Regions from separate parts of the Streptomyces corchorusii genome, predicted to be linked through region 2. Evidence: predicted binding sites of a transcription regulator. Region 2 holds the regulator's gene; each other region holds the start of a gene.
What was found. Region 2 encodes HrcA, which represses chaperone genes, less so after heat shock. Its sites were predicted from a motif close to TTNGCACTCNGNNNNNCNGAGTGCNAA; they were not measured.
Positions count from the first base shown of each region.

Region 1: a site for HrcA is predicted at 2,376-2,402, ahead of groES (co-chaperone GroES). Genes of this name have one in related genera too.
Region 3: a site for HrcA is predicted at 1,309-1,335, ahead of groL (chaperonin GroEL). Genes of this name have one in related genera too.

Region 1 covers NZ_KQ948354.1:430,428-434,673, forward strand. Annotated here, with positions in the region: gene AQJ11_RS11850 (ester cyclase) at 1-77, shown strand, start outside; gene groL (chaperonin GroEL) at 172-1,800, opposite strand; gene groES (co-chaperone GroES) at 1,919-2,227, opposite strand; gene AQJ11_RS11865 (polysaccharide deacetylase family protein) at 2,447-3,259, opposite strand; gene AQJ11_RS11870 (polysaccharide deacetylase family protein) at 3,256-4,167, opposite strand.
Region 2 covers NZ_KQ948351.1:511,202-515,447, forward strand. Annotated here, with positions in the region: gene AQJ11_RS02195 (DUF3097 domain-containing protein) at 1-567, opposite strand, end outside; gene AQJ11_RS02200 (MBL fold metallo-hydrolase) at 636-1,358, opposite strand; gene hrcA (heat-inducible transcriptional repressor HrcA) at 1,522-2,538, shown strand; gene dnaJ (molecular chaperone DnaJ) at 2,539-3,675, shown strand; gene AQJ11_RS02215 (nitronate monooxygenase) at 3,888-4,246, shown strand, end outside.
Region 3 covers NZ_KQ948360.1:127,643-131,888, forward strand. Annotated here, with positions in the region: gene thrC (threonine synthase) at 1-274, shown strand, start outside; gene AQJ11_RS26095 (MoaD/ThiS family protein) at 271-546, shown strand; gene AQJ11_RS26100 (cold-shock protein) at 996-1,199, shown strand; gene groL (chaperonin GroEL) at 1,499-3,121, shown strand; gene AQJ11_RS26110 (NADH:flavin oxidoreductase) at 3,357-4,246, shown strand, end outside.

The sequences.
Region 1 (4,246 bases), on a different contig from region 2:
TCGCCGAGCTGTGGTGGCAGCACGACCAGCTCGGGCTGATGCAGCAACTGGGCGCGCTCGACGCGTTGGAGCAGTAGCCGCGTCGGAGCAGTGGCCGCTTCGCAGCGGCGGACAGGGCGAAGGCCCGGCCCCCTCACCGGGGTGCCGGGCCTTCGCTCAGGAGCGCTGGGCTCAGTGCGCGTGGCCGTGGCTGTGGCCGTGGCCCGCGGCCTCCGGCTCCTCTTCCTTCTTCTCGACGACCAGGGTCTCGGTCGTGAGCAGCAGGGAGGCGATGGAGGCGGCGTTCTCCAGGGCGGAGCGGGTGACCTTGACCGGGTCGATGACGCCGGCCTTGATCAGGTCGCCGTACTCGCCGGTGGCGGCGTTGTAGCCCTGCCCCTTGTCCAGGTCCTTGACCTTGGACACGATGACGTAGCCCTCCTGGCCGGCGTTCTCGCCGATCCAGCGCAGCGGCTCGACCACGGCGTTGCGGACCACGGAGACACCGGTGGCCTCGTCGCCGGACTTGTCGAGGTTGCCGTCGAGCACCTTGGAGGCGTGGACCAGGGCGGAGCCACCACCGGAGACGATGCCCTCCTCGACCGCGGCGCGGGTCGCGGAGATGGCGTCCTCCAGACGGTGCTTCTTCTCCTTCAGCTCCACCTCGGTGGCGGCGCCGACCTTGATCACGCACACGCCGCCGGCCAGCTTGGCGAGGCGCTCCTGGAGCTTCTCGCGGTCCCAGTCGGAGTCGGTGTTCTCGATCTCGGCCTTGATCTGGGCGACGCGGCCCTGCACGTCCTCGGACTTGCCGGCGCCGTCGACGATCGTGGTGTCGTCCTTGGTGACGGTGACGCGGCGGGCGGAGCCGAGCACGTCGAGGCCGACCTGGTCGATCTTGAGACCGACCTCCTCGGAGATGACGGTGGCGCCGGTGAGGACGGCCATGTCCTGGAGCATCGCCTTGCGGCGGTCGCCGAAGCCGGGGGCCTTCACCGCGACGGCGTTGAAGGTGCCGCGGATCTTGTTGACGACCAGGGTCGACAGGGCCTCGCCCTCGACGTCCTCGGCGATGATCAGCAGCGGCTTGGAGGAGCCGGCCTGGATGACCTTCTCCAGCAGCGGCAGCAGGTCGGCGATGGCGGAGATCTTGCCCTGGTTGATGAGGATGTAGGGGTCCTCCAGGACGGCCTCCATGCGCTCCTGGTCCGTCACGAAGTACGGCGACAGGTAGCCCTTGTCGAAGGCCATGCCCTCGGTGAAGTCCAGCTCCAGGCCGAAGGTGTTGGACTCCTCGACGGTGATGACACCGTCCTTGCCGACCTTGTCCATCGCCTCGGCGATCAGCTCGCCGACCTGCTGGTCCTGGGCGGACAGCGCGGCGACGGCGGCGATGTCGGACTTCTCGTCGATCGGGCGGGCCGAGGCGAGCAGGTCCTCGGAGACGGCCTTGACCGCGGCGTCGATGCCCTTCTTCAGGGCGGCCGGGGAGGCACCGGCGGCGACGTTCTTCAGGCCCTCGCGGACCAGCGCCTGGGCGAGGACCGTGGCGGTGGTGGTGCCGTCACCAGCGATGTCGTTGGTCTTGGTCGCCACCTCCTTCACCAGCTGCGCGCCGAGGTTCTCGTACGGGTCCTCGATCTCGACCTCGCGGGCGATCGTGACACCGTCGTTGGTGATGGTGGGCGCGCCGAACTTCTTGTCGATGACGACGTTGCGGCCGCGGGGGCCGATCGTCACCTTCACGGTGTCGGCAAGCTTGTTGACGCCGCGCTCAAGGGCGCGACGGGCGTCCTCGTCGAACTTCAGGATCTTCGCCATGACAGCGGGAGCCCTCTCGGAAATCTGTGGGTGAAAAGACGCTGCGCCCCGGGCGCCCGGCTTCTTATCGGTCGCGGGGGCCAGGGGCGCAGCTCAAACGGAGAGTCGCTTGAGGTGATTACTTCTCGATGATCGCGAGGACGTCGCGAGCCGAGAGGACGAGGTACTCGTCGCCGTTGTACTTCACCTCGGTGCCGCCGTACTTGCTGTAAAGGACGACGTCGCCGACCTTGACGTCGAGCGGCAGGCGCTCGCCGTTCTCGAACCGGCCCGGGCCCACGGCGAGGACGGCGCCCTCCTGGGGCTTCTCCTTCGCGGTGTCCGGGATGACCAGGCCAGAGGCCGTGGTCTGCTCGGCGTCCAGCGGCTGGACCACGATGCGGTCCTCAAGCGGCTTGATGGCAACCTTGGAGCTGGCGGTCGTCACGATCCGACCTCCCCCTTCGGAGATCTCACGGGGTTAACTGTCTGAGGTGGCGACCAGGTCGATCCGTCGTCGCGGGTGCCGGACCTGCCCGTCGCGTTTGTCTGGCACTCTCCAGGGGGGAGTGCCAGAGCCGAGACTATGACCGCGATTAGCACTCGGTCAAGCGGAGTGCCAATTGCCCGCGGCGCGTCGGCCGGAATCGCGGTGTGCGGCCGGTCCTCACAGGTAGTCCTCAAGGCGCCCGACCGTCAGCCCCCGCCCCTGCACTTCCCTCAGCACCCGTGCCGTGCGTTTCCGCAGGGCCGGCCCCCTCGACTCGTCGGGGCCCACCAGGACGATGTCGCCGGGGCCCAGGCGGTGGGGGCCGTGGGCGTAGGCGAGGCCGGCCGGGGTCAGGGCGGCGCGCCACAGGACGAGCGCGGAGATGCCGCAGTCGGCCGCCGCGCGCAGGGTGGTGCGGTCGTAGGAACCGTAGGGCGGGCGGAAGAGGCGGGGGCGGACGCCGAGGGCGGTGCGGAGGCGGTCCTGCTGGCCGCAGATCTCCGCGCGCTGGCCGGCGTACGGCAGTCCGGCCGGGGCCCGGTGGTCGACGGTGTGGTTCTCGATGCCGGCGCCGAGGGTGCGCAGCCGGGCGAAGTGGCCGTAGCCGGGGGCGGCGACGCTGTCGGTGAGGAACAGGGTGACCGGCAGCCGCAGTTCGCGGACCATGTCGACGAAGCGGGGGTCCCGCTCGGCGCCGTCGTCGTAGGTGAGGAAGACGACCGGGTCGCGGGTGGGGACGCGGTCGACCACGGGGGGCGGGGCGCCGGCCCTCTGGTGCTCGGCGAGCGGGCGGGCCGGGTGCACCGGGGAGCGGGCGAGGGGCCGGGTCAGGCCCCAGGCGCGGTAGCGGTGGTCGGGGGCGGTGGTGTGCGGGCGCACCCCTTCGGCGGCCTTCTTGCCGAGGCGTTCGATGGGGTCGACGGACTGGGCGCAGCCCGTCAGGAGCAGGGCCGCGGCGAGGGCCGCGGCCGGGCCCCGAGCCCGCCTCACAGGTAGTCCTCCAGGCGGGCCACGGCGTAGCCCTCGCGCGTGACCTTGTTCAGGAAGCGGCGCATGTCGTCCACCATCGTGCCGTCCCAGTCGTCCCGGCCGCGGAAGTGGGTGAGGACGATGTCGCCGCGGCGCAGCCGCTTGTCGTCCTCGCGGTACTCCCAGTGGTCGACGAAGACCTCCTCGTTCCAGATCGGCGCGTACTTGATGCCGCATTCCTTCGCGGCGACCAGGGTGTCCTGGTTGTAGTTGCCGTAGGGGGGACGGAAGACGGTGGGCGCCTTGCCGAACTGCTTCTTCATGACGGCCTGCATGCCGCAGATCTCGTCCTTCTGCTCCTCGTAGGACAGGCCCGGCAGGTAGGGGTGGTGCAGGGTGTGGTTGTTGAGGGTGTTGCCGTAGGACCGCATCGTCCGGAAGTAGGCGTAGTCGTCCTTGACCAGGTAGTCGCTGAGGAACGCGGTGTACGGGATCTTGAGCTCGCGCATCATGGCGAGGAACCGCGGGTCCTTCTCGGCGCCGTCGTCGATCGTCAGGAACACGACCTTGTCGCGGGTGGGGACCGTGGTGAAGACGGGGGGCAGGTTCCAGTCCTCCTGGTGGTCCACCTCGAATCCGTCGCGGGCGGTGATCCTCGGCTTCGCCGCGGGGGGCTTCGGAGGCGTGAGCGGGACCTGGTCCAGCCCCCAGCGCCGGGCGGCGGCGGCCAGCCGGGCGTGTTCGGCGGCCCGGCGCGCCGCCGGGTCCTGGGGCCGGGCGGGGCCGCCGTGGCCGGACGCGCCGCGCACGGTTTCGGGCCCGGCGCAGGCGGAGAGCAGGGTGGCGGCGGCCAGCGCGGCGGCTCCGCCCCCGAGGGCCAGCCGCCGGAAACGAGTCCGAATTTTGTCATTTTGTACTACTGCTCGCATGGTGCCGGATCCTCCCAGGCCCCGGCCCGCGACCCCGGACGACACCGCCGCCGGAGGCGCACCATCCACCGACTGGCCC
Region 2 (4,246 bases):
CCCCGGCACCAGATGGTCCACCAGGACGCCCAGCCGCGCGTCCGGGCCCGGGGCGAAGGACTCCACGATCGACGGGAGGTCGTCCACACCCTCCAGGTACTCCACGACCACGCCCTCGATCCGCAGGTCGTCGCCCCACACCTTCTCGACGAGCTCGGCGTCGTGCCGGCCCTCCACGTAGATGCGCCCGGCGCGGGCCACGCGCGCGCGTGCCTGGGGGACGGCGACCGAGCCGGACGCCGTACGGGCGGGACGTAGCGGGGCCGAGGGGGCGGGGCGGACGAGCGTCACCACGCGGCCCTCCAGCAGGAAGCCGCGCGGCTCCAGCGGGAACACCCGGTGCTTGCCGAAGCGGTCCTCCAGGGTCACCGTGCCCGCCTCGCAGCGGATCACCGCCCCGCAGAACCCGGTGCCGGGCTCCTCCACCACCAGACCGGGCTCGGCCGGGACCTCCGGCACGGGCTTGGGCTTCTTCCACGGTGGGGTCAGGTCGGAGGAGTAGACACGAGGGCGCGGGCCCGAAGGGCCCTCATGGGAAGGGCGGTGGCGGGAGACGGGTGGGCGCATTCGGATGACGATAGGAGAAGCCGTGCGGTGAGGCGTACGACACGCCGGGGCCGGGCGGGAAGAGCCGCTCAGATCACGCCGAACCGTGTTGCCAGGGCGTCCCGTTGGCGGCGGACGAAGCCCGCGTCCACCACCGCGCCGTGACCGGGCACGTACAGCGCGTCCTCGCCGCCGAGCGCCAGCAGCCGGTCCAGCGCGTCCGGCCAGCGGGACGGGACCGCGTCGGGGCCCGCCTGGGGTTCGCCGGACTCCTCCACCAGGTCGCCGCAGAACACCACCTCGGGGTCGCCCGGCACCAGCACGGCCAGGTCGTGCGCCGTGTGGCCGGGGCCCACGTTGGCCAGCAGCGCCTGCCGGCCGTCGCCGAGGTCCAGCGTCCACTCGCCGGAGACCGCGTGGCGGGGCGGGGCCAGCGCGTCCACCGCCTCGTCGGCGTCGGCCACCGGCAGCCCGTTGCGGACCGCGTCCAGCCGCAGGTCCGCGCGCTCGTACGCGAACACCGCGTCCAGGCCCACCGCCCCGTACACCTCCGCCCCGGCGAACACGGCGGCGCCGAAGACGTGGTCGAAGTGGGGATGGGTGAGCGCGAGATGGGTCACACGGCCGCCCGCGAGCTCCTCGGCCTGGCCGCGCAGCCTGACCCCCTCCGCGAGGCTCGAACCGGCGTCCACGAGCAGTGCCGTACCCTCCCCGAGGACCAGCCCCGCCGTGCAGTCCCAGCCCGGCAGCCGGCACCGGCCCACCCCCGCGGCCAGCCGCTCCCACCCCAGCTCTTCCCAAGTCACGGTCATACCCGCGACGCTAGCGGTACGAGCCGGTACGGCGGCCCGACCTTGCCCGGGGTGTACCCGGCAGCCGTACACTGGGCCCGGGAACGCTGGCACTCGCACGGGAAGAGTGCCAAAGGGGCGAACCCGAACGGACGAGGGGACGACGTGCTGGAGGTGCGCGCGAATGCTGAGTGAACGCAGGCTTCAGGTACTGCGCGCCATCGTCCAGGACTACGTGGGCACCGAGGAGCCGGTCGGTTCCAAGGCGCTCACCGAGCGGCACAACCTCGGCGTCTCCCCGGCGACCGTCCGCAACGACATGGCGGCCCTGGAGGACGAGGGGTACATCGCCCAGCCGCACACCAGCGCGGGGCGGATCCCCACCGACAAGGGCTACCGGCTGTTCGTGGACAAGCTCGCGGGCGTGAAGCCGATGACCGCGCCGGAGCGGCGGGCGATCCAGAACTTCCTGGAGGGCGCCGTCGACCTCGACGACGTCGTGGCGCGGACCGTGCGGCTGCTCGCGCAGCTCACCCGGCAGGTCGCCGTCGTGCAGTACCCGTCCCTGACCCGGTCCACGGTCCGGCACGTGGAGCTGCTGTCGCTGGCTCCCGCGCGCGTGATGCTCGTGCTGATCACGGACACCGGCCGGGTCGAGCAGCGGATGGTCGACTGCCCGGCGCCGTTCGGCGAGGCGTCGCTGGCGGATCTGCGGGCGCGGCTCAACAGCCGGGTCGCCGGCCGCCGGTTCACGGACGTGCCGAAGCTGGTCGAGGACCTCCCGGACGCCTTCGATCCGGAGGACCGCGGTACGGTCTCCACGGTGCTCTCCACTCTTCTGGAGACACTCGTGGAGGAGAACGAGGAGCGGCTGATGATCGGCGGTACCGCCAATCTGACCCGCTTCGGACATGACTTCCCCCTCACGATCCGGCCCGTCCTGGAGGCCCTGGAGGAGCAGGTCGTGCTCCTCAAGCTCCTCGGCGAGGCGAAGGATCCGGGCGTGACCGTGCGCATCGGCCACGAGAACGCCCACGAGGGACTCAACTCCACCTCCGTCGTGTCGGTCGGCTACGGTTCGGGCGGCGAGGCGGTTGCCAAGCTCGGCGTGGTCGGACCGACCCGCATGGACTACCCGGGAACGATGGGAGCGGTACGCGCAGTGGCACGGTACGTCGGACAGATCCTGGCGGAGTCGTAAGTGGCCACGGACTACTACGCCGTTCTCGGCGTGCGCCGCGACGCGTCGCAGGATGAGATCAAGAAGGCGTTCCGCCGGCTCGCGCGCGAGCTGCACCCGGACGTCAACCCGGATCCGAAGACCCAGGAGCGGTTCAAGGAGATCAACGCCGCTTACGAGGTGCTGTCGGACCCGCAGAAGAAGCAGGTCTACGACCTCGGCGGCGACCCGCTCTCCCAGTCGGGCGGCGCGGGCGCGGGCGGCTTCGGGGCCGGCGGCTTCGGCAACTTCTCCGACATCATGGACGCGTTCTTCGGTACGGCGTCGCAGCGCGGGCCGCGCTCGCGCACCCGGCGCGGCCAGGACGCGATGATCCGGATCGAGGTCGAGCTGGACGAGGCGGCCTTCGGGACGACCAAGGACATCCAGGTCGACACGGCCGTCGTCTGCAACACCTGCAACGGCGAGGGCGCGGCGCCCGGCACGTCCGCCCAGACGTGTGACATGTGCCGCGGCCGGGGCGAGGTCTCCCAGGTCACCCGGTCCTTCCTGGGCCAGGTCATGACCTCGCGGCCGTGCCCGCAGTGCCAGGGCTTCGGCACGGTCGTCCCCACCCCGTGCCCGGAGTGCGCCGGCGACGGCCGGGTGCGCTCGCGCCGGACGCTGACCGTGAAGATCCCGGCCGGCGTCGACAACGGCACGCGGATCCAGCTCGCCGGTGAGGGCGAGGTCGGCCCCGGCGGCGGCCCGGCCGGCGACCTGTACGTCGAGATCCACGAGCTGCCGCACCCGACGTTCCAGCGGCGCGGCGACGACCTGCACTGCACGGTCACGATCCCGATGACGGCGGCGTCCCTCGGCACGAAGGTGCCGCTGGAGACGCTGGACGGCCTGGAGGAGGTCGACATCCGGCCCGGCACCCAGTCCGGCCAGTCGATCCCGCTGCACGGCCGGGGCGTCACGCACCTGCGCGGCGGCGGCCGGGGCGACCTGGTCGTGCACGTCGAGGTGACCACGCCGACCAAGCTGGACCCGGAGCAGGAGCGGCTGCTGCGCGAGCTGGCCAAGCTGCGCGGCGAGGAACGGCCGCAGGGCCAGTTCCAGCCGGGGCAGCAGGGACTGTTCTCGCGGTTGAAGGACGCGTTCAACGGTCGCTGACGTGGGCTGCGGGGGTGGCCGGGGGTCCGGGGGTTGCCCCCCGGGCAGGCACGGTCAGCCGGGGCAGCAAGGGCTGTTCTCGCGCCTGAAGGACGCGTTCAACGGGCGCTGATCGGTGACGTACGGGGTGCTCCGGCACCCCGTACGCCGTGGGCGTGTGCCGGGGGATGCCCGGATTCGGACTTGTCCGAAGGACGTGACAACATGCGGTCATGTCCTCCGCGCTGACCGATCTCTTCCCCCACCCGATCGTGCAGGCCCCCATGGCGGGCGGTGTCTCCGTCCCGCAGCTCGCCGCCGCCGTCTGCGAGGCCGGCGGCCTCGGGTTCCTCGCCGCCGGGTACAAGACCGCCGACGGCATGTACCAGGAGATCAAGCAGCTGCGCGGGCTGACGGGCCGCCCCTTCGGCGTGAACCTCTTCATGCCGCAGCCCGAGCACGCGGAGTCCGGGGCCGTCGACCTCTACGCGCACCAGCTGGCCGGCGAGGCCGCCTGGTACGAGACCGAGCTGGGCGACCCGGACAGCGGCCGGGACGACGGCTACGACGCCAAGCTCGCCGTCCTGCTCGA
Region 3 (4,246 bases), on a different contig from region 2:
CGGCGGTGCCGTGGAGGACGTGACGGACGAGGAGGTCGTGGACGCGATCAAGCTGCTCGCGCGGACCGAGGGCATCTTCGCGGAGACCGCCGGCGGCGTGACCGTCGGCGTCACCCGCAAGCTGCTGGAGGCGGGCGTGCTGGACCCGGCGAAGACCACGGTCGTCCTCAACACCGGCGACGGCCTGAAGACCCTGGACGCGGTGGCCGGCACCGGCCTCACCGCCACCATCCGCCCGACCCTGGACTCCTTCCGAGAGGCTGGCCTCGCATGAGCGTGACCGTTCGCATCCCCACCATCCTGCGCACCTACACCGGCGGGCGGGCCGAGGTCGCCGCCGAGGGGACGACGCTCGGCGAGGTCATCGCCGACCTGGAGAAGAACCACACGGGCATCGCCGCGCGCGTGCTGGACGACCAGGGCAAGCTGCGCCGGTTCGTGAACGTGTACGTCAACGACGACGACGTCCGTTTTGAGCAGGGTCTGGACACGGTGACCCCGGAGGGCGCCGGCGTCTCGATCATCCCGGCGGTCGCCGGCGGCTGAGCCGCGGATCGGCCCGCTCATTACCTTCGGTAACCGCGGTTACCGGCTGTTCGCCCGATTGCCCCCTCCGTGAGAGAAGCGGAGGGGGCAATTCTGTGTGATTGAGCGCGGTAGAGTTGGGGAACACGGCCCCGGTCTCCGGGTCGCGGGCCCTGGATTTCATGCCGCCCGCCCGACAAGAAGTAGCCAAAGTGTGCGGGTTGTCTGCGGCTTTTGTGGCTTTTATGGGGCCCGACTTGCCCTGAATTCGGATGAATTCTCGCCAGATTCCGGACCGCTCACGTCCAGAATTCTCGTCCGATTGACCTGTTGCAGACGGCAGTTGGACAGATACATTCAGCCGCGGTCGACGCGTTCCGGCGCACGCCCCCGACCAGTTGGGGGGTGAGGTCTGACCCGGGTCCGCGAAGTGTGGATCTGTGCAAGGGCCAGTAATAGGGGAGTTAGGCATGGCTCAGGGCACCGTCAAGTGGTTCAACGCGGAGAAGGGGTACGGCTTCATCGCGGTCGACGGTGGTGCGGACGTCTTCGTCCACTACAGCGCGATTCAGATGGACGGCTACCGCACCCTGGAAGAGGGCCAGCGGGTCGAGTTCGAGATCTCGCAGGGCCAGAAGGGTCCGCAGGCCGACATGGTTCGCGTCACCGCCTGAACGTTTCTTGTCCGAAGGGCCCGCACCTCGCAGAGGGTGCGGGCCCTTCGCCGTGCCCCGGTTCCGCTGTTCGCGTGCGGCTGACGGGAGCCTCCCACCCGCCCAGGCGCTTGCACTCGACCATGCCGAGTGCTAATCATTGGCGTTAGCACTCTGAAGGTGAGAGTGACAACGAAGGACCGGGTCGGTGAGGCCCGCGGGTCATGTGGTGCAAGGGACCACGGGACCGGCGAGCCGTCCGTCGCGGGCGCGGGCGCGGTCCGAAGGAATCACCCCCAGTCCTGGAGGGACCACTTCACATGGCCAAGATCATCGCGTTCGACGAGGAGGCGCGGCGCGGCCTTGAGCGCGGTATGAACCAGCTCGCCGACGCCGTCAAGGTCACCCTCGGCCCCAAGGGCCGCAACGTCGTCCTTGAGAAGAAGTGGGGCGCCCCCACGATCACCAACGATGGTGTGTCCATCGCCAAGGAGATCGAGCTGGAGGACCCGTACGAGAAGATCGGCGCCGAGCTGGTCAAGGAAGTCGCCAAGAAGACGGACGACGTCGCCGGTGACGGTACGACCACCGCGACCGTGCTCGCCCAGGCCCTGGTCAAGGAAGGCCTGCGCAACGTCGCCGCCGGCGCCAACCCGATGGCTCTGAAGCGCGGTATCGAGAAGGCCGTCGAGGCCGTCTCCGCCGCCCTGCTGGAGCAGGCGAAGGACGTCGAGACCAAGGAGCAGATCGCCTCCACCGCGTCCATCTCCGCCGCCGACACCCAGATCGGCGAGCTGATCGCCGAGGCCATGGACAAGGTCGGCAAGGAAGGCGTCATCACCGTCGAGGAGTCCAACACCTTCGGTCTTGAGCTGGAGCTCACCGAGGGCATGCGCTTCGACAAGGGCTACATCTCCGCCTACTTCGCGACCGACATGGAGCGCATGGAGGCGGTGCTGGAGGACCCGTACATCCTCATCGCCAACTCCAAGATCTCCTCGGTCAAGGACCTGCTCCCGCTGCTGGAGAAGGTCATGCAGTCGGGCAAGCCGCTGCTGATCATCGCCGAGGACGTCGAGGGCGAGGCCCTGTCGACCCTGGTCGTCAACAAGATCCGCGGCACCTTCAAGTCCGTCGCCGTCAAGGCCCCCGGCTTCGGTGACCGCCGCAAGGCCATGCTCGGCGACATCGCCATCCTCACGGGCGGCGAGGTCATCTCCGAGGAGGTCGGCCTCAAGCTGGAGAACGCGACCCTGGACCTCCTGGGCCGCGCCCGCAAGGTCGTCATCACCAAGGACGAGACCACCATCGTCGACGGTGCCGGCTCCTCCGAGCAGGTCAACGGCCGTGTGAACCAGATCCGCGCCGAGATCGAGAACAGCGACTCGGACTACGACCGCGAGAAGCTCCAGGAGCGCCTGGCGAAGCTCGCCGGCGGTGTCGCGGTCATCAAGGCCGGTGCCGCCACCGAGGTGGAGCTCAAGGAGCGCAAGCACCGCATCGAGGACGCCGTCCGCAACGCGAAGGCGGCCGTCGAGGAGGGCATCGTCGCCGGTGGTGGCGTGGCCCTGCTCCAGGCCTCCCAGGTCTTCGAGAAGCTGGAGCTGGAGGGTGACGAGGCGACCGGCGCCAACGCCGTGCGCATCGCCCTGGAGGCCCCGCTGAAGCAGATCGCCGTCAACGCCGGCCTTGAGGGCGGCGTCGTGGTGGAGAAGGTGCGCAACCTGACCCCGGGTCACGGCCTGAACGCCGCGACCGGCGAGTACGTCGACCTGGTCGCCGAGGGCATCATCGACCCGGCGAAGGTGACCCGTTCCGCGCTGCAGAACGCCGCCTCCATCGCCGCGCTGTTCCTCACCACCGAGGCCGTCATCGCCGACAAGCCGGAGAAGGCCGCGGCCCCGGCCGGCGGCGGCATGCCGGGCGGTGACATGGACTTCTGATCGACCTGACGGTTGATCGCCTGTCCTGCGGACCGAGGGCGGCACCCCCAGCTTCTGGCTGGAGGTGCCGCCCTCGGGCGTTCGCGGGGCGGGAGGAGAGTGACCGGTATCACGTGAGGGGATCCGGACCGGGCCGGAAGGCGGGCCGCCGGGCAGGTGTTTACTTAAGAGGCTGCAACGATGCGTACGCACATACCAGCCGGTTCACCCCGTCCACTCACGAGGAGCCCCCCACGTGACCGTCACCACGCCCCCCGCCTCCCGCGCGGCCCGCGTCCTGTCCCGCCCGATCACGCTGAACGGCCTCACCGTTCCGAACCGGATCGTGATGGCGCCCATGACCCGCATGTTCTCGCCGGGCGGTGTCCCGGGCGAGGACGTGCGCTCGTACTACGCCCGCCGGGCCGCCGCCGGCGTCGGCCTCATCGTCACCGAGGGCACCTACGTGGGCCACCCGTCGGCCGGCCAGAGCGACCGCGTCCCGCGCTTCCACGGCGAGGAGCAGCTCGCCGGCTGGGCCAAGGTCGCCGAGGACGTGCACGCGGCCGGCGGCACCATCGTCCCGCAGCTGTGGCACATCGGCATGGTCCGCAAGCAGGGCGACGCCCCCTTCCCGGACGCGCCCCCCGTCGGCCCCTCCGGCCTGGAGACCGCCGGCGCCGAGCCCACCGGCAAGGCGATGACGCAGGCGGACATCGACGACGTCATCGCCGCGTTCGCCGAGGCCGCTGCCGCCGCCGAGCGCATCGGCTTCGACGGCGTGGAGCTCCACGGCGCCCACGGCTACCTGCTCGACCAGTTCCTGTGGGCGGGCACCAACCGCCGCACCGACGCGTACGGCGGCGACCCGGTGGCCCGCACCAGGTTCTCCGCCGAGATCGTCGCCGCCGTGCGCGCGGCGGTGTCGCCGGACTTCCCGGTCCTCTTCCGCTACTCGCAGTGGAAGCAGCAGGACTACACCGCCCGGCTCGCCGAGACCCCCGAGGAGCTGGAGGCCATCCTCACCCCGCTCGCGGCGGCCGGCGTCGACGTCTTCCACGCCTCCACCCGCCGCTACTGGCTGCCCGAGTTCGACGGCTCCGACCTGAACCTGGCCGGCTGGACGAAGAAGCTCACCGGCAAGCC